One region of the Kribbella sp. NPDC055071 genome, then DNA from elsewhere that is predicted to be linked to it. Evidence: riboswitches for the same ligand, from Rfam matches in the RefSeq annotation. Region 1 holds a riboswitch; the other holds the start of a gene.
What was found. A riboswitch is a leader RNA that binds a small molecule or an ion and turns the genes downstream of it on or off. The one in region 1 is predicted to bind glycine.
Positions count from the first base shown of each region.

Region 1 (9,811 bases):
TGTCAGGGGACTGTTTGTAGGCCGATTACTGATAGGAGGCGGAGTTTTTCGGCGGCTTCGGAGGTGGGGGCGGCGGTGTAGATGACTATGCGTAGGTCGGAGCCTGGGACGGTGAGGACGTCGCAGTCGACGGGGATGGGGCCGAGCTCGGGGTGGTTGACGATTTTGTGTTCGGAGCGGTGGAAGCCTAGGACGGGCTGATCCCAGAGGGCTGCGAACTCTTCGGAGCAGTCGCGAAGGTCATCGATGAACGCCGCGAGGTCCTTGTCGTTCGGGTAGCGCGCGACAGAGGCACGCAGATCCGTCACGGTCGCGATCAGGAAGCTCCGCTGCTGGTCAGGTGTCTGCACGATCCGGTCGTGGAACATCCCGGTGAAGTGCCGCCAGATGATGTTGCGCGTCCGCCCTGTCCACGCCGATGGGTCTCCGAGCAGCGCGGCGCCGAGAGCGTTCCACGCGATCAGTGTCCAGGAGGCGTCGTACACACCTAGCGGCGTACCGGAGAGTTGGTCCACGATCCGCTGCACGCTCGGCGGAATGTGTCCGGAGATCCGGCCCGGCGACGGTGGCACCTGACCCGCGACGACGAACAGATGGTTGCGCTCGGCATCGGACAACCGGAGCGCCCGCGCCAGCGCGGTCAGCACCTGCACCGACGGAGATTCCGACCGCCCCTGCTCGAGGCGAATGATGTAGTCGACCGACAGCCCGGCCAGCATCGCCAGTTCCTCACGCCGCAGACCGGGCGCGCGACGCCGTCCACCCTGCGGGAGACCGGCTTCCTCGGGCGTGATCCGGTCACGCCACGCGTGCAAGGTTCGACCGAGCTCGTTCACACCCCCAGTATCCCGCGCACCCAACGAAACAGCCTGGTACCGCCGTTACCTAGGCATCCGGCCCACCAGCCAGGTCAGCATTCGATCACGTTGACGGCCAGGCCGCCGCGTGAGGTCTCCTTGTACTTGATCTTCATGTCCGCACCGGTTTCGCGCATCGTCTTGATCACCTTGTCGAGCGTGACCACGTGGACGCCGTCGCCGTGCATCGCCATCCGGGACGCGTTGATCGCCTTCACCGACGCCATCGCGTTCCGCTCGATGCACGGGATCTGTACCAGCCCGCCGACCGGGTCGCAGGTCAGGCCGAGGTTGTGTTCCATCGCGATCTCGGCCGCGTTCTCGACCTGTAGCGGCGTACCACCGAGCACCTCGCACAGTCCCGCGGCCGCCATCGAGCAGGCCGACCCGACCTCACCCTGACAGCCGACCTCGGCCCCGGAGATCGACGCATTCTCCTTGTACAGAACGCCGATCGCCCCCGCCGTCAGCAAGAACCGGACCACACCGTCATCGGTTGCCCCGGGCACGAATCGACGGTAATAGTGCAGTACGGCGGGAATGATGCCCGCGGCACCATTCGTCGGAGCCGTCACGATCCGCCCACCGGACGCGTTCTGCTCGTTGACCGCCAGGGCGAACAGGTTGACCCAGTCCATCACCTTGAGCGGATCGACCGACCAGGGATCGTGGGTGAGCTTGGTGTGCAGCGCATGCGCCCGCCGCGGCACCTTGAGACCGCCCGGCAGGATGCCCTCGGTCTCGCAGCCCTCACGCACGCAGTCCTGCATCACCTGCCAGATGTGCAGCAGACCGGCGCGGATCTCGTCCTCGGTCCGCCAGGCGAGCTCGTTCGCGAGCATCACCTCGCTGATCGACAGCTGCGACTCCCGGCACCGGTCGAGCAACTCCGCGCCGGTGGTGAACGGATACTTCAGCGGAGTCGTGTCCGGCACGATCCGGTCCCCCGCTGCCGCGTTCTCGTCGACAACGAATCCACCACCGACCGAGTAGTACGTGCGTTCCCGCAGTACGACGCCATCCGCGCCGCGAGCCACGAACGTCATCCCGTTCGGGTGGTACGGCAGCGTCTTGCGCCGGTGCATGATCAGGTCGGTGTTCTCGTCGTACGCGATCTCGTGCGTACCGGCGAGCAGCAGCCGGCCGCGCTCCCGGATCGTCTCGACCCGCGCGTCGACCGCATGCGTGACGACGGTCTCCGGGTCCGAGCCCTCGAGGCCGAGGATCACCGCCTTGTTACTACCGTGCCCGTGCCCGGTCGCGCCGAGCGAGCCGAAGAGCTGGGCCTCGACCTTCGTCGTCGCGGGCAACAGACCCGCGTCGGCGAGACCGAGTGCGAAGGTGCGGGCGGCGCGCATCGGTCCCACGGTGTGGGAGCTCGACGGGCCGATCCCGATACTGAACAGATCGAAGACGCTGATCGCCATCGTGTGGAGGTTCCTTCCGGTCGCCGTTGACCGTTTGGTGTCCTCCCCGCTCTGTTGGACCCGTCGTCCTCCAGAGATGCCTCGCCCGTGCGGTGAAGGTGCCTGAGAGATTCTTGGGGAGAGTTGCTCCTACGGCGCCTGAGTCGTACTCAGGTCTCTCCCGCACGGGTTCATGCGGCTGTTGAGTTGACTGACGCCTCGGACGGTACGGCGGACGCCCGCCCAACGTCAATCCGGCCGGTCCGGACCAGCCAGACCTCGTAGAACCAGGTGAACAGTGGGGGAATGCTGGCCGCGAGTGCGGCCAGTGTGACCGGCCAGGACCACTTCAGCGGGCCACGGACGAGCAGGACCGTGAGCACGTAGGCGATGAAGATGCCGCCGTGGATCGGGCCGAAGATCTTCACCCCGAGCTCGTTGTCGGACAGCACGTACTTGAACAGCATTCCGATCAGCAATCCGGTCCACGAGATCGCCTCGGCGATCGCCACCGTCCGGAACCACACCGCAGGCTTGGTAGTCATCAGACGACCGACCCTAGCAAGGCCCCCAAACAGTGTCCGGGGTTGGCCGAGGGGGCGTCCCCGATGTGGGTGAGCAAGCGATTGCCGAACGATCGAAGGAGTTTCTCGAGCGTGAGGAGAGTTCCCGGATGAGATCGAACAGACTGCTCAGGACCACCGCGTGGGGTGTGGTCCTGGGCCTGACGGCGGCCGGCGTCGCGACGCTGCCGGCCTCGGCCGCCACACCGAAGCCGACGGGAGTGCAGTGGTCCGACTGCGCACCCGAAGGCAACGACAAACCGGAGGTGGTGAAGGGCTCGCAGTGCGCGACCCTGCAGCTTCCGATCGACTGGCGCAAACCCACCGGACCGACCTTCGGCCTCGCCATCGCCCGGCGTACGGCGAAAGTCCCGAGCGAACGCGTCGGAGTCCTGATCTTCGGCCCTGGCGGTCCCGGCGACTCGGGAGTCCAACGGATCAAGACCGGCATCAGCCGATTCAGCCCGGACCTGCAGGATCGCTTCGACATCGTCAGCTTCGACCCACGTGGGATCGCCCGCAGCAACCCGGTGCTGTGCTCGGCCGCACTACTGGCCGAGCAGCCGTCACCGCTGATGAAGAGCCAGGCCGACTTCGACGCGACCGTCCGCTACAACCATGAGCTCGCCGCCGACTGCCGCGCGCACACCGGCCCGCTGTACGACCACATCGACACCTGGCAGACGGTGCATGACGTGGAGGCGATTCGGAAGGCCCTTGGGGAGAAGCAGATCTCGTTCCACGGGACGTCGTACGGGACGGTACTTGGCGCGCAGTACGCCGAGACCTATCCGACTCGGGTTCGCGCGGCTGTGCTGGAGAGCGTGCTGGACCACAGCACCCAAGGTGCTCAGAACTTCCTGTCACGGCAGGCGGGACCGGTGCAGGACTCGTTCGACGAGTTCGTGAAGTGGTGCGACCAGGCAACGGAGTGTTCACTGCACGGCCGCGACATCCGCGCGCTCTGGGCCGGCCTGCTGAAGCGAGCGGACCAAGGCGAGATCCCGGACCCACGGCAGCCGAACGTCGCGATCTCGCCGTTCTACTTGAGCTTCGCAGTGTTCCGGACGTTCTACGACCCGCAGTGGCGCGGGCTGGCCGACCTGCTCAAGACGCTCGACACCAGCACCCCACCGACCGGACAAGCGCCCGTACCCACCGGGCTGATGAACAACACGCTTGCGCCGTTCTGCCAGGACTTCGGCCTCGCCGTGCGGGACTACCGCGAGTACGCCGGAATCGTCGCGAAGATCGCCCGCGACAACCCCGACATGCCGTACCCGGGCCAACTGCTCGCCATCACGAACTGCCTAGGCGGGCCGAAGGCCAACAACCCGCAACACGTCCTGAAGGTCCACACCCTGAAGACGCCCATCCTCCTGGCCAACGCAATCCACGACCCAGCTACGGGCTACAACGGCGCCCAGTCCGTCGCACGCCAACTAGCCCACAACGGAAGTCTCCTGACCTACGAAGGCTGGGGCCACGGCAGCTACAACAAGAGCCCTTGCATCCAGGCAACCATCGACAACTACCTGATCACCCGCCAACTCCCGAAGCGCGGCACGACCTGCCCCGCCGTACCGCCCTTGGGTTAACGGAAATCCGGAGCCGGCGCCCCCAACAAGCGTCGGCCCCGGAGTCTGGTCAGACCGGTACGCCGGTGACGTCGAGGACGCGATCGAGGTGATCGCCGCGGACCACGCGGTTCGACAGCAGGCGTAGCTCGGCGCAGGCGGTGTCAAGGGCCTGCCGCTGGGATCGGCACCGGTCGACGTACCAGAACGGATCGTCCGGTTGTGGGTCGTCGGCATCGTCGATGTCGGCGTACCAGTGCTGATCGCCGTAGTGGACTACTCGCACCCGAAGATTCATGACTACTCCCCGTGCCCCAGGACTCTGGGTCCCCCCTGGTTCCCAGTCGGGGCCGCCTCGGTCCGGCGCGTGACCGCGGCCCCCCACTGCCACGCGCCCGGCCGAGAACGACCCTCCCCCGCCCTACCTATCGGAGCGGCGGGCGCGGATGTTACAGCTGGTGACGAACTACTTTCCGCGGTCGAGTGGTCACCGGGACTGGATCTGTGCCCGGGTCCACTGCTCCAGGCCGTCGGTGGTGATCGGCAGGCCCTCGGTCAGGATCTCCAGCCGATCCGCGTGGACGACGACGTTGTCCTCGATCCGGATGCCGATCCCGCGTAGCTCCGGCGGCACGGTCTCGTCGTTCGGGTGGAAGTAGAGCCCCGGCTCGACCGCGAGCGCCATCCCGGCCTCGATGTCGCCGGCGAAATACGCCTCCGGCCGGGACGCGTCGCAGTCGTGCACGTCGAGGCCGATGTAGTGCCCGGTCCCGCAGACGATGTAGCGCCGGTGCTGCTGCCCATCCGGCCCGAGCAACTCGTCGAGCGAAATGTCGAGCAGACCCCAGCCGCGCAGCCCTTCGGCGAGCACCCGCAGCGCTTCGTACTGGAAGGCCCGGTACGGCGCTCCCACCTTGACGGCCTCGAGTGATGCCAGCTGCGCCTTGTGCACCAGGTCATGCACCTGCCGCTGCGCCGCGGTGTACTCGCCCGTGGCGGGGAAGGTCCGAGTCACATCGGCGGTGTAGAGCGTGCGAGTCTCGACACCCGCGTCCAGCAGGATCACGTCACCCTCGTTGACCGGGCCGTCGTTGCGGACCCAGTGCAGCACCGGCGCATGGTTGCCAGCGGCAACAATCGAGGCATACCCGACGCCGTTGCCCGCGGTCCGCGCCCGCCGGTCGAAGGTGCCCTGCAGCCACCGCTCGCCGCCGCCACGAATCGCCTCGGGCAGCTCACGGGCGACATCCTCGAACGCGAGCACACTGGCCGCGACCGCCTCGCGCAGCTGATCCAGCTCCCAGTCGTCCTTGATCCGGCGCAGCTCGGCCAGCGTCTGCCGCAGCGAGTTCCCGTCGGTCGGCGAGGTCTGGACCAAGGCGTCCAGCATCGGCTCGACGCCCGGGACGGACAGGATGAACGGGACTGCGCCTCGTACGGCCGCCGGCAGCTCCTCGATCGGGCGGCACGCGATCTGCAACGCGTCCGACCAGTCCTTCAGCCCGGGCACCGGGCCGATCCACAGCTCGCCGTCGCGCGCGTTCGCGAAGAAGTCCGCCTCGTCCGGCCCGGCGGTCTCGCGCAGGTACAGCGTCGCCTCGCCGTCGCCGGAGATCACCAGTACGGCGCCCTCCGCCTGGCATCCGGTCAGCCAGACGAAGTCGCTGTCGGCGCGGAACTGGTAGTCCGTGTCGTTCGAGCGCACGGGCGCACGGCCGGCCGCGAGCGCGATCCGACGCCCCGGCAGCGCCGCGGCCAGTTTCCGCCGGTGCTCGGCGGCGGCGTCGGCCAGACCCGCCGGGAGGGACACCGACCGGTCCACCGGACCCCAACCACGCGAGACGAACTCCCGGAATCCCTTGGCGTCAATCGGGCGATACGACTTCGGCGTCTCGGTGGTCCGGCCGTCGGTCATGAGCTGAGCTCCCCTTCGCAGCTGACTGTCACTCTTCATCAACTCAGGTCCGACTGCGGCCACGCAAGGCCTTATCGGATCAATTCCAGATCAGGGCCGATTCAGCGCGCGCGGAACGCGGCGAGGATGCCCTGTTCGGAGTCGAGCAGGTATTGGTGCAGGTCCGCCGCCGCCTCGTCGTACGCGCGCGCCTCGAGCAGCTCGAACAGCCCGCGGTTGCGCGCGATATACGGCTCGTGCAGCTCGCGCGGGGTCGCGATCACGTGGAAAAGGAGCCGCAACTCCGCGAGGAGTCGTGCGGTCATCGCGTCCATCCGCGCACTGTCGGCCAGACCGATCAGGTGCTGATGGAAGCGCATGTTCGCCGTACCGACGGCCGGCCAGCGGTCCGCGCGCGCCGCCGCCTCGGCAGCCTCGACATCGTCCTGCAAGGGCTCGAGCCGACCAGTCGGGAGCTCCGGATGACGATCGGTGAGTCCGCGGACGACGTCGACCTCCAGCACTCGGCGGAGTCGGTACAGATCGACCACGTCCTGCTCGTCCAGCTCTGGGACGAAGACACCGCGGTGCAGCTTGTAGACCAGCAGCCCCTCATGGGTGAGCAGTCGGAAAGCCTCACGGAGAGTATTGCGGCTCACCTCCAGCACCTCGGTCAGCTCGACCTCGGACAGCTGGGCGCCCGGCGGCAGTGCGCCCTCGGTGATGCTGCGACGCAGGATGTCAGCGGCCCGCTCGGCCGAGCTGCTCCGGTCCAGGCGCGCGACATCGGCGGCGACTGTCCGCAACCACGCCTGCCGGCCCGCGTCGGCCTCACCCGTACTCATCTCCGCATCATCGCGCACCGAAGGCGTTGAGCGAAAGTTTAGTAGAACAAGACTCTTGCAGGATTGTTGAACAATCCCTACTCTCGTGTCATCGCTCGTCACTCACCGCACTGTCACCTACCGCACTGTCGTCACTTATCGCTTTGGGAGACCATCCGGCAGCTATCGCCCTCGATCAGGAGCGCCCACTGTGCCTTCTTCGTCGCAACCTCTCGCCAACCGACCGCATCGAGCCAAGCCACCGACCCGGCGACCCAGTCGCCAACCGGTCCGCCGTACCGATCCTTACGGCCGGGCGAATCCCTATGCCCGCCAACTCACCCCGGTGGCCGGCCGGAAGACGCCCGACAGCCCGATGCGGGCCGGTCGCCGGTCGACACTGATCGGCGCGATGTTCCTGACGGCCACGTCCGCGATCGGGCCCGGGTTCCTGACCCAGACGACCTTGTTCACGGTCTCGCTCGGCTCGGCGTTCGGCGTCGCGATCCTGGTCTCGGTGCTCGTGGACCTTGCGGTGCAGTTGAACGTCTGGCGCGTGGTCGGCGTCTCCGGTCGCCGGGCTCAGGAGCTGGGCAACCTGGTCGCACCGCGTCTAGGTACGGCGATGGCCACGCTGCTCTTCGTTGGTGGGCTGGCTTTCACGGTCGGCAACGTGGCCGGGACCGGGCTCGGGACGTCGGCGATGATCGGACTCGACCCCCGACTCGGCGCCGCGCTCTCGGTGATCGTTGCCATCGGCATCTTCCTGGCCCGCCGCGCCGGGGTCGCACTGGATCGCGTGGTGGTCGTTCTCGGCGCGGTGATCCTGCTGCTGACCGGATACGTCGCCTTCACCTCGGATCCACCCGTCGGCGCGGTGTTGCGGAGCGTCGCGCTGCCGTCCGACCTCAACTTCCTCGTGATCATCACGCTTATCGGCGGCACGATCGGCGGCTACCTCACGTACGCCGGTCCACACCGGCTCCTCGACTCCGGGGTGTCTGGACCGCATCACGTCCGAGCAATCAGCCTGGCGTCGATCGGCGGGGTTCTGATCACCGGTGTGATCCGGGTCGCGCTGTTCCTCGCCGTACTGGGTGTCGTCGCGGGTGGTGCTCGACTGGATCCTGCTAATCCGACTGCTTCGGCGTTCGAGCAGGCGGCGGGTGAGTTCGGGCTGCGGGCGTTCGGCATGGTCTTGTGGGCCGGCGCGATCGCTTCGGTGATCGGAGCGGCGTACACGACCGTCACCTTCGTCACGTCCCGGACCAAGACGTCGGACGGGACGCGGACCGCTCTGATCGTGTTGTTCATCGCGGTCGCGACGGTGATCTACCTGGCTCTTGGTACGGCGCCGGCCCGGCTGCTCGTGTTCGCGGGTGCCTTCAACGGCGTGCTGTTGCCGCTGGGTGTCGGCGTACTCCTGTGGGTCGCGTGGCAGCGTCCGGACCTGCTGCGCGGGCACAGGTATCCGCGGTGGCTGCTCATCGTCGGTGGAGCCGCCTGGCTGCTCACTGTGTATCTGGCCGTCCGATCCGTTGTCGGGCTGTTCTAACTTGGAGGGGTGTTGATGGATCTCAATGCGGATCTCGGCGAGGGATTCGGCTCCTGGGCGATGGGTGACGACAGCGCTTTGCTGGAGGTCGTCACGAGCGCCAACGTGGCGTGCGGATTCCACGCCGGCGATCCGTCGATCATGCGCCGGGTGACCGGCGAGGCTGTCTCGCGCGGCGTCGCGATCGGGGCGCACGTGGGGTACGCCGACAAGGCCGGGTTCGGCCGGCGGTTCGTCGACATCGAGCCGGCCGCTTTACGCGATGAGGTCGTCTACCAGATCGGTGCGCTGGATGCGTTCGCACGGATCGCGGGCAACCGCGTGCGGTACGTGAAACCGCATGGCGCGCTCTACAACACGATCGGCCACCATGAGGCTCAGGCCGCCGCCGTGGTTGGTGCGGTTGGCGACTACGACCGGTCGCTGCCGGTGCTCGGTCTGCCTGGGTCGGTCTGGCTCCGGCTTGCGGCCGAGGCCGGGCTTCCGGTGATTCATGAGGCTTTCGCGGACCGCGCGTACACGCCTGATGGGACGTTGGTCTCGCGGCGCGAGGCTGGGTCGGTTCTGCACGATGCGGACGAGATCGCTGCGCGGTGTACGGCGATGGCGACCGGCGAGCCGATTCACGACAGTGCGGGCGGGTCGCTGACGCTTCATCCTGCGTCGATCTGCGTGCATGGGGATACGCCCGGCGCCGTGGAGATTGCTCGCCGGGTGCGCGGGGCGTTGGAGGGAGCGGGCGTCGAGATGCGTCCGTTCGCGGCTTGATGCGGATCCTGCCGTCCGGCGATCATGCTCTGCTGGTCGAGCTCGACGATCTCGATGACGTGCTCGGGTACTTCACCGCGTTGGTTGCCGACCCGCCGGCGGACGTTGTGGACATCGTTCCGGCAGCTCGGACCGTCATGGTCAGCACTCGGGGCGAGCTGGAGGCGTTGGGTCGGGCGCTGCGCTCGGTGACTCCGGCTGTGGGGGCTCGGGTTGCGGGCGACCTGATCGAGCTGCCGGTCATCTACGACGGCGTGGATCTTGCGGACGTTGCTAGGTTGTTGGATTGCTCGGTTGCGGAGGTGGTGGCGCGGCACACCGCCGACGAGTGGACTGTGGCGTTCTGTGGGTTCGCTCCTGGCTTCGG
Region 1 is NZ_JBSGUS010000009.1:193,173-202,983, forward strand. Features, by position in the region: gene ACWF4Z_RS17280 (helix-turn-helix transcriptional regulator) at 3-836, opposite strand; gene ACWF4Z_RS17285 (L-serine ammonia-lyase) at 911-2,284, opposite strand; glycine riboswitch at 2,365-2,457, opposite strand; gene ACWF4Z_RS17290 (DUF3817 domain-containing protein) at 2,455-2,808, opposite strand; gene ACWF4Z_RS17295 (alpha/beta fold hydrolase) at 2,937-4,424, shown strand; gene ACWF4Z_RS17300 (hypothetical protein) at 4,474-4,701, opposite strand; gene ACWF4Z_RS17305 (aminopeptidase P family protein) at 4,891-6,318, opposite strand; gene ACWF4Z_RS17310 (GntR family transcriptional regulator) at 6,420-7,142, opposite strand; gene ACWF4Z_RS17315 (NRAMP family divalent metal transporter) at 7,333-8,676, shown strand; gene ACWF4Z_RS17320 (LamB/YcsF family protein) at 8,692-9,444, shown strand; gene ACWF4Z_RS17325 (5-oxoprolinase subunit B family protein) at 9,444-9,811, shown strand, end outside.

Region 2 (9,811 bases), on a different contig from region 1:
TGCAACGTCGAGTCGATCAACTCGGTGCCCTCGGCAATCGAAGCGGCATCCCACCGCGCCCGGTCCTGCTCCGGTAGCGGCACCAGCGCCCCGTCGGCCGTCGTACGTGCGGGTCGCCGCGCATCTGTCAGCAGCATCAACGCCAGCAACCCGGCCACCTCGCCCTCGGCCGGCAGCAGCTCGCGCAGTTGCCGGGTCAACCGGATCGCCTCGGTGCTCAGCTCGACCCGGTGCAGCGACGCACCGGACGATGCCGTGTAGCCCTCGTTGAAGATCAGATACAGCACATGCAGTACGGCGGCCAGCCGCTCGGGCTGCTCCGACGCCGGCGGCAACGCGAACCGCGCACCCCGCAGCTTCGCCTTCGCCCGGCTGACCCGCTGCCCGATCGTTGCCTCCGGCACCAGAAATGCCCGGGCGATCTCGGCCGTGGTCAGCCCGCCGACGGCACGCAGCGTCAGCGCGACCTGCGACTGCGGTGTGAGTGACGGATGGCAGCACAGCATCAGCAGCGTCAACGAGTCGTCGATCGACGACGCGGGCTCCGGATCCGGACCAACAGCCAGCGACTGCTCCCGCCGCTGCCGCGCCGCCTCGCTCCGTAGCACCTCGATCCGCCGCCGCGACGCGACCGTGATCAGCCAGCCGCGCGGATTCTCCGGTACGCCGTCGCCCGGCCACCGCTGCGACGCGGCCAGCAACGCCTCCTGGACCGCATCCTCGCAAGCGTCGAAATCGCCGTACCGGCGCACGAGTGCACTCAGCACCCGCGGAGCCTGCGCACGCAGCAGCTCCTCGATCATCATCCCCTCAGGGACGTCAGGTCGCGCACCGGCCGGATCTCGACGATGCTGAACGGCGCCTCGGGGATCTCGGCAACGATCTCCACCGCGCGGTCCATCGTCTCGCAGTCCAGCAGGTAGAAGCCGGCCAGCTGCTCCTTCACCTCGGCGAACGGACCATCGGTCGTCAGCACCTGGTTGTCCCGCACCAGCACCTGCTTGGTCGCCCGCGAATCTCCCAGGGACTCCGACACCACCAGCTCGCCGCTGGCGGTGAGCGCCTCGTTCAGAGCGGTGTATCCGGTCATCCCCTCCCGCTTCTGCTCGTCGCTGAGCGAGTCCCAGACCGCCCTGGACTCGGGGTTGCCGTAGATCAGCACCAGGAACCTCATGGCCTCAGCGTAAGCGTCACCCTTGCGTATCGATCGGGTCACCAGTTCGTAGCGCCCATAGCGGGAACGGCGTGAACGCGTTCAGGTAACAGGGGGCAGGCCCTGCCCCGGGATGGCCGGGCGTAAACGTGTCGACGTGCCCAAGTACAGTTACGACCGGTATCAGGGGAGAGAGAGGGGGAGGGGTCGCGTGCCGGAGCTCGAAGTGTCCGACCGGGTGCTGACGATCCCGAACGCGCTCAGCTTCCTGCGGTTGCTGGGGGTGCCGCTGTTCCTGTGGCTCGTCCTCGGGCCGCAGGAGGACGGCTGGGCGTTGCTGGTGCTGGCGATCTCCGGGTTCACCGACTGGGCCGACGGCCAGATCGCCCGCCGGATGAATCAGACCAGCCGGCTCGGGCAGATGCTCGACCCGGTCGCCGACCGGCTGTACATCTTCGCGACCGTCGTCGGCCTGGCCTTGCGCGACATCATCCCGTGGTGGCTGGCGATCGCGCTGCCGCTGCGCGACCTGTTGCTCACGTTCACTCTGCCCGCGTTGCACCGCCGCGGGTTCAACGCGTTGCCGGTGCACTTCCTCGGCAAGTCCGCGACGTTCTGCCTGCTGTATGCGTTCCCGCTGCTCCTGCTCGGTGACGGCGACACCACCCTCAACCTGCTGGCTCGCGTCTTCGGCTGGGCCTTCGCGATCTGGGGGACCGGGCTGTACTACTGGGCCGGCGCTCTGTACTTCGTCCAACTGCGCCACCTCATCCAGACCGTGAAGCCACTCAAGGACACGGCCGGGTAGATCTGTGACTCAGCAAGCCCCCGATAAGAACGCCGACAAGCACGCAGACAAGCACGCCGACAAGCAGGCGACACCCCCGCGGCGCGTCGACGCGTCCATGTCGCTGCTGAACAATCTGATGGCCCACCCGCTCGACGAGGGGTACGCCGTCGCGGCCCGGACCCGCCCGAAACAGGACGGCAAGTCGGTCCGGTCCCGGCACCGGATCATGCTGGTGGTGGCCACGATCGTGCTCGGGTTCCTGCTCGCGATCGCCGCCGCGCAGAACTACCGCAGCGCACCCGAGGCGGAGAAACAGCGCGACGAGCTGATCACCCGGATCAACCAGGCCGACACCCGGCTGAACGGGTTGCGCACCCAGCAGACCCAGCTCTCCGACGAGGTACGGCGGTTGCAGGCGGGCGGACTGAGTAACACCAGCTCGGGTGCGGCCCTGCAGCAGAAGCTCGACGACCTCGAGCTGCAGGCCGGCGCGGTCGCGGTCAATGGTCCGGGCGTCAAGGCGGTCCTGGACGACTCGAAGGACGCCGACTCCAAGGAAGGCCGGCTCCTCGATGTCGATCTGCAGCTGCTGGTCAACGGTCTGTGGATCGCGGGCGCCGAAGCGATCTCGGTGAACGGGCATCGGCTCACCGCACTGACCGCGATCCGCGGCGCGGGCAGTGCGATCACGGTCGACTACAGTTCGCTGACTCCGCCGTACACCGTGCTGGCGATCGGGGACACCGCGACCATGCCGGCCCGGTTCGCGCAGAGCCAGGGCGGTCAGTGGGTGCAGTACCTGGTCAGTAACTACGGTGTCCGGATGACGATCACGACGGAGGATTCCTTGCTGGTGCCGGCCGATGCCACCATCGCGCTGCGATACGCGAAGGTGGGTACCTCGAAGTGATCGCCGTACTCGGACTGGTGATCGGGGTCGTCGTCGGCCTGTGGATCGCGCCCGACGTGCCGGAGTGGGCCCAGCCGTACCTGCCGATCGCCGTCGTCGCCGCGCTGGACGCGGTCTTCGGTGCGCTCCGGGCGTTCCTGGACGGGATCTTCGACGACAAGGTGTTCGTTGTCTCGTTCGTGTCGAACGTCCTGATCGCGGCGCTGATCGTCTACCTCGGCGATCAACTGGGGGTCGGATCACAGCTGTCCACCGGCGTGGTCGTCGTCCTCGGCATCCGGATCTTCACGAACATGGCCGCCATCCGCCGCCACATCTTCCGGGCCTGACATGAGCGACGACAAGACCAGCCCGCCACCGGATCAGCCGGCCGAGTCACCACCACCGGCCGAATCACCACAGCCGGTCGAATCAGCACAGCCGGCCACGCCGACGCCGATGCCCAAGGCCAAGTCCCGGCGGCCCAACCTGGCGTTGCGCCGGTTGCGGTCCGGCTTCAAGCCGTCCCGCGGCCAGGCGATCGTCGCCGTCGTCCTCGCGCTGGTCGCCTGCATGGCCGTGGTCCAGGTCCGGGTGAACCGGGCCGACGACGGTTACCAGAACGCCCGTCGCGAGGACCTGATCGCGATCCTCGACGGCCTCGGTCAGAACACCCGGCGCCTGGAGGGCGAGATCACCGAACTCGAGGAGCGGAAGAGCTTGCTGTCGTCCAGCGCGGACAAGGCCCAGACCGCCCGCCAGCAGGCCGAGGCGCAGATCCGGGTGCTCGGCATCCTGGCCGGCACCACGCCCGCACAGGGCCCCGGCGTCCGGATCACGCTGAACGATCCGCAGGCCAAGATGACCGCGAGCAACCTGCTGGACGCGATCGAGGAGTTGCGCGACGCCGGCGCCGAGGCGATCCAGATCAACGGCACGGCCCGGGTGGTCGCGAGCACGGACTTCACCGACGACGCGCCGGGGATCCGGATCGACGGCAAGAAGGTGACGTCGCCGTACATTGTCGAGGCGATCGGCGAGTCGCACAACCTCGCCGAGGCGGCCAACTTCCCCGGCGGTCTGGTCAGCGAAGTGACCGGTCCGCAGGTGGGTGGGACGGCCGAGGTACAGGAGCTGGAGCTGGTCCAGATCACCGCCACGCACGCGCCGGAGGAGCATCGTTACGCTCGCCCGGCACCCAGCCCGACCAAGTAATCCGAGACTTTCCAGAAATCCGAGACTTTCCAGAAATCCGAGACTTTCCAGAAATCCGAGACTCTCCAGAAAGAGGAGCCAAGGTGTACCCCGAAGACTTGAAGTACACGACCGAGCACGAGTGGGTGAAGTCCGGCGAGGGACCGGTGCGGGTCGGGATCACCGACTTCGCGCAGGACGCGCTGGGTGACATCGTCTACGTCCAGCTGCCCGAGGTCGGCAGCGCGGTGCGGGCCGGTGACGCCTGTGGCGAGCTGGAGTCGACCAAGAGCGTCAGCGACCTGTTCGCGCCGGTCAACGGCACGGTCCGGGCCGTCAACGAAGCCCTCGCGGACCAGCCCGACCTGATCAACAGCGACCCGTACGGCGAGGGCTGGCTGCTCGACATCGAGGTCGAGGACGCGGCCGAGGTCGAGGCACTCATGGACGCCGACACCTACCAGGGCCAGCTCGACCAAAGCTGACTGATAGGTTTACCGGACCTCAACTGCTACTAGAGAGTTGAGGTCCTTGATTCTGCGTCCACACTTGTTCATACGGGGTCTATCGAGAACGTCGCCGGACCGCCGGCGATCGGGAGGATCACAGCATGCCGTTCTGCAACCAGTGCGGGCACGAGAACTCCGAGGGCAGCCGGTTCTGCTCGCAGTGCGGAGCGATGCTCCCTGGCGCGGACCGACCGGCGGCAGCCCCGGCAGGTGCTGGTGTCGTGCCGCCGGCTACCGGTGTCACGCCGCCGACTCCCGGTGTCACCGACACCGCGATGCTGACCCCGATCGGCGCCGAGCCGGAGCCCGAGCGCACCGGTGAGCCGCTGTCGGCCGACGACGAGGCCGCGGTCGGTGCACTGCCGGCCGGGTCCGCGCTGCTGATCGTCCAGCGTGGTCCGAACGCGGGCAGCCGGTTCCTGCTCGACGTCGACGTGGTGACGGCCGGCCGGCACCCGGACAGCGACATCTTCCTCGACGACGTGACCGTGTCGCGCCGGCACGCGGAGTTCCGCCGGGACCCGTACGGCGTGAAGGTCCGCGACGTGGGCAGCCTGAACGGCACCTACGTGAACCGCGACCGGATCGACGAGGTCCAGCTGACCAACGGGGACGAGGTCCAGATCGGCAAGTACCGGCTGGTGTACTACGCCAGTGGCCAGGCCTGATCCCTCGCCTGCCGAGCCCGGTGCCGATGGCCCCACGGGAGGTCTTGCCGGATTTCTGGGCATCGGAGCGGTGCTGCAGCGGCTGCAGGCCGAGTTCACCGACGTCACGATCTCCAAGATCCGGTTCCTCGAGGCCGAGGGGCTGGTGACCCCGGCGCGGACCGCGTCGGGGTACCGGAAGTTCAGCGCGACCGATATCGAGCGGCTGCGGTACGTGCTGACCGCGCAACGTGACCAGTACCTGCCGCTGCGGGTGATCAAGGAACATCTCGGTGCCTTCGACCGCGGCCTGCGCCCGGCGGCCGGTGGTGCTCCGGTCGCGCCGAGTTCGTTGCCGCAGACCCCGGGTCTGCCGGTCGCGGAGGATTTCGGTGCCGCGGGCATCGAGCTCAGGCTGACCCGGGACGAGCTGCTCACGGCCGCGGCGATTTCGGCTGACCTGCTGGGCCAGTTGGAGAGCCATGGCCTGGTCGTGGCCCACGGCAACCATTACGACGGCGACGCGATCGTGATCGCGCGGGTGGCGGCGGAGTTCGCGGCGTACGGGATCGAGCCCCGGCATCTGCGGCCGTTCCGTACGGCGGCCGACCGGGAGGCCGGCCTGATCGAGCAGGTCACCGGCCCGCGCCGGACCGAACAGACCGAGGAGCTGGCCGCGCTCGCGGTCCGGTTGCACTCGGCACTCGTCCGGTCGCGGCTGCCGCGCTAGTGCCCATGAGGGACACCGTGGGCCTGCCCGGGCCTGGCCCGCGGAGTAGGCTGAACGTGTGCGCGAAGTCGACGTGGTCGGAGTCCGGGTGGAGATGCCCTCGAGTCAGCCGATCGTGCTGCTGAAGGAGGTCGGCGGGGAGCGGTATCTGCCGATCTGGATCGGCGCGGCCGAAGCCAGTGCGATCGCCTTCGCCCAGCAGGGCATGGAGCCGCCGCGGCCGCTGACGCACGACCTGTTCGCCGAGACGATCCGGGTGCTCGGGCACACGCTGAGCCAGGTCCGGATCGTGAACCTGACCGACGGTGTCTTCGAGGCGATCCTGGTCTTCGACGACAAGACCGAGCTGTCCGCCCGGCCGTCGGACTCGATCGCGCTCGCGCTGCGGACCGGGACACCGGTGTTCTGCGCCGAGGAGATCCTGGCCGAGGCGGGGATCCCCGTCCCGGACAGTGAGACCGACGGCGCGGACGAGGTGGAGGAGGAAGAGGAGGTCGAACGCTTCCGCGAGTTCCTCGACCAGGTGACCCCGGAGGACTTCGACAAGAGCTGAACCGGTCCGCTCCGGTCACCGGCTGAGGACAAGACCAGATAGGTAACGATTCGTACGACGGCCGCGACACGCTCCCGGCTCGACGCGGTTGTCGTTGACCCTGTTTGGTCGGCGGCTTACCTTGAAGGAGTCGTGGGGTGCTGTTACTCCACGGATGTGAACCGTTCCAGTCGGTATCCAGGGAGGCTCAGGCGTGACACGCACCGGGGACACGGATCTGACGGCGCAGTCGACGTCCGAAGCACGCGCCGAGGCGGCCGCCGCCGCCGGCGTGCAGGGTCTGCTCTTCGACGACGACCTGCGGCCGATGCCGGAGGACGTCGGGTTCCGCGGCCCGACGGCGTGCGCCGCGGCCGGGATCACCTACCGTCAGCTCGACTACTGGGCCCGCACCGGCCTGGTCTCGCCGTCCGTCCGGCCCGCGACCGGCTCCGGCACGCAGCGGCTGTACGGGTTCCGTGACGTCCTGTTGCTGAAGGTGATCAAGCGGCTGCTCGACGCCGGGATCTCGCTGCAGCAGATCCGGACCGCGATCGCCCACCTGAGCAAGCGGGGGATCGACGACCTGACCCAGATCACGCTGATGAGCGACGGCGCCTCGGTGTACATGTGCACCTCGCCGGACGAGGTCATCGACCTGCTGGCCGGTGGCCAGGGTGTGTTCGGGATCGCACTCGGTGGTGTCTGGCGTGAGGTCGAGGGCTCGCTCTCCGAGCTGCCGACCGAGCGTGCCGATGGTCACGACGGCGACGCCGAGTCGCAGTCGCACGCGAACGACGAGCTCGCCGCCCGTCGCCGCGCCCGCATGACGGGCTGAGGTACCCTTTGCTCTAGCCGTACACAGCACTCGGGAGAGACCCGTTGAACCGGGCGCCGAAGGGGCAATTCCTCCCCGGAACCTCTCAGGCCCATGGACCGAGTGTCATAGGCGACTCTGAAGCGTGCGCGTCACCGCGCGGGTAACAGAGGGGGAGGCGACCGGAAGCACTGTCTGCATACGGAGCCTCTTGATGAACAACTCACCCCAGGTCTCGGCCACCTTCGCCGACCGGCACATCGGTCCGCGCCGGGACGAGATCGACCGGATGGTCCAGACCCTCGGGTACGACGATGTCGACGCGCTCGTGGATGCGGCCGTCCCGGCGTCGATCCGCTCGGCCGAGGCGCTCCGGCTGCCCGAGCCGGCCTCCGAGGTCGACGCGCTGACCGAGCTTCGCCAGCTCGCCGCCCGCAACCAGGTCGCCACCTCGATGATCGGCCAGGGCTACTACGGCACGTTCACGCCGAGTGTGATCGTCCGCCGCCTGGTCGAGAACCCGGCCTGGTACACGGCTTACACGCCGTACCAGCCGGAGATCTCCCAGGGCCGCCTCGAGGCGCTGCTGAACTTCCAGACCGTCGTCTCCGACCTGACCGGTCTCCCGACCGCGAACGCGTCCCTGCTCGACGAGGGCACCGCGGCGGCCGAGGCGATGACGCTGGCTCACCGGTCGAACAAGAAGAGCAAGTCCGAGCGCTTCCTGGTCGACGCCGACTGCTTCGCCCAGACGATCGCCGTGGTCCAGACCCGGGCCGAGGCGCTCGGGATCCAGGTCGTCGTCGCTGACACCACCGACGGTCTGCCGGACGGCGACTTCTTCGGTTTCCTGGTGCAGTACCCGGGCTCCGGCGGTGTGGTCCGCGACCTCAAGCCGCTGATCACCGCGGCGCACGGGCGCGACACTCTGGTCGCGGTCGCCTCCGATCTGCTCGCTCTGACCGTGCTGCAGGCTCCGGGTGAGGCCGGCGCGGACATCGTGGTCGGATCGTCGCAGCGCTTCGGCGTGCCGCTGTTCTACGGCGGTCCGCACGCGGGCTTCATGTCCGTTCGGGCCGGTTTGGAGCGATCGTTGCCCGGTCGCCTTGTCGGTGTCTCGGTCGACGCTGACGGCGCACCGGCGTACCGGCTGGCGTTGCAGACGCGTGAGCAGCACATCCGTCGCGAGAAGGCGACGTCCAACATCTGTACGGCGCAGGTCCTGCTGGCCGTGGTCGCGTCGATGTACGCCGTCTACCACGGGCCCGAGGGGCTCGAGGCGATCGCCGAGCGGGTGCACAACTACGCCGGCAAGCTGGCCGAGTCACTGCGTGCGGGCGGCGTGGAGGTCGTGCACAACGACTTCTTCGACACCGTGCTCGCCCGCGTCCCAGGTCAGGCCGCGGATGTGGTCGACGCGGCCCGGCAGAACGGCATCTGGCTGCGGCAGGTGGACGCGGACCACGTCGGCATCTCCTGCGACGAGAAGACCGACGCCGCCGTACTGACCCGGGTTTGTCAGTCCTTCGGCGTCCGGTACGACGACTCCCACGCCGCGCCCGCGATCGCGGTGCCGCGGACGACGGACTACCTGACCCACCCGGTCTTCAACACGCACCGGTCCGAGACGGCGATGCTGCGGTACCTGCGCAAGTTGTCCGACATGGACTACGCGCTGGACCGCGGGATGATCCCGCTCGGATCCTGCACGATGAAGCTGAACGCGACCACCGAGATGGAAGCGGTCACCTGGCCGGAGTTCGCGGACATGCACCCGCTGGCGCCGATCGAGGACGCGGCCGGGTACGTGACGCTGATCGCTCAGCTCGAGCGCTGGCTGGCCGAGGTCACCGGGTACGCGCGGGTGTCGATCCAGCCGAACGCGGGCTCGCAGGGTGAGCTCGCCGGCCTGCTCGCGATCCGCGGGTATCACCGGGCCCAGGGCAACGACAATCGCAACGTCTGCCTGATCCCGGCCAGCGCGCACGGTACCAACGCGGCCTCCGCGGTGATGGCCGGCATGAAGGTGGTCGTTGTCAAGGGCAACGACGACGGCACGATCGACCTGGACGACCTGCGGGCCAAGGCGTCCGAGCACGCGGCGAAGCTGGCCGCGATCATGATCACCTACCCGTCCACGCACGGCGTGTACGAGGAGAGCGTGACCGAGGTCTGCCGGATCGTCCACGACCACGGCGGCCAGGTGTACGTCGACGGCGCGAACCTGAACGCGTTGCTGGGTCTGGCCAAGCCCGGTGAGTTCGGCGGCGACGTCTCGCATCTGAACCTGCACAAGACGTTCTGCATCCCGCACGGCGGTGGTGGCCCGGGTGTGGGCCCGGTCGCGGTCGCCGCGCACCTGGCCCCGTACCTGCCGAATCACCCGCTGCTGGACCAGGCCGGTCCGGAGTCCGGGGTCGGCCCGATCAGCGCGGCGCCGTTCGGGTCTGCGGGCGTGCTGGCGATCTCGTGGGCCTACATCCGGATGATGGGTGCCGAGGGCCTGACCGATGCGACGAAGGCCGCGGTGCTGACGGCGAACTACGTGGC
Region 2 is NZ_JBSGUS010000001.1:27,546-37,356, forward strand. Features, by position in the region: gene ACWF4Z_RS00150 (RNA polymerase sigma factor) at 1-806, opposite strand, end outside; gene ACWF4Z_RS00155 (YciI family protein) at 803-1,174, opposite strand; gene ACWF4Z_RS00160 (CDP-alcohol phosphatidyltransferase family protein) at 1,365-1,961, shown strand; gene ACWF4Z_RS00165 (DUF881 domain-containing protein) at 1,966-2,853, shown strand; gene ACWF4Z_RS00170 (small basic family protein) at 2,850-3,182, shown strand; gene ACWF4Z_RS00175 (DUF881 domain-containing protein) at 3,184-4,047, shown strand; gene gcvH (glycine cleavage system protein GcvH) at 4,131-4,511, shown strand; gene ACWF4Z_RS00185 (FHA domain-containing protein) at 4,637-5,203, shown strand; gene ftsR (transcriptional regulator FtsR) at 5,274-5,912, shown strand; gene ACWF4Z_RS00195 (bifunctional nuclease family protein) at 5,971-6,465, shown strand; gene ACWF4Z_RS00200 (MerR family transcriptional regulator) at 6,659-7,282, shown strand; glycine riboswitch at 7,304-7,393, shown strand; gene gcvP (aminomethyl-transferring glycine dehydrogenase) at 7,476-9,811, shown strand, end outside.
Region 2: it holds a riboswitch for glycine, as region 1 does, so the genes downstream of both, gcvP (aminomethyl-transferring glycine dehydrogenase) here and ACWF4Z_RS17285 (L-serine ammonia-lyase) in region 1, are expected to answer to the same signal.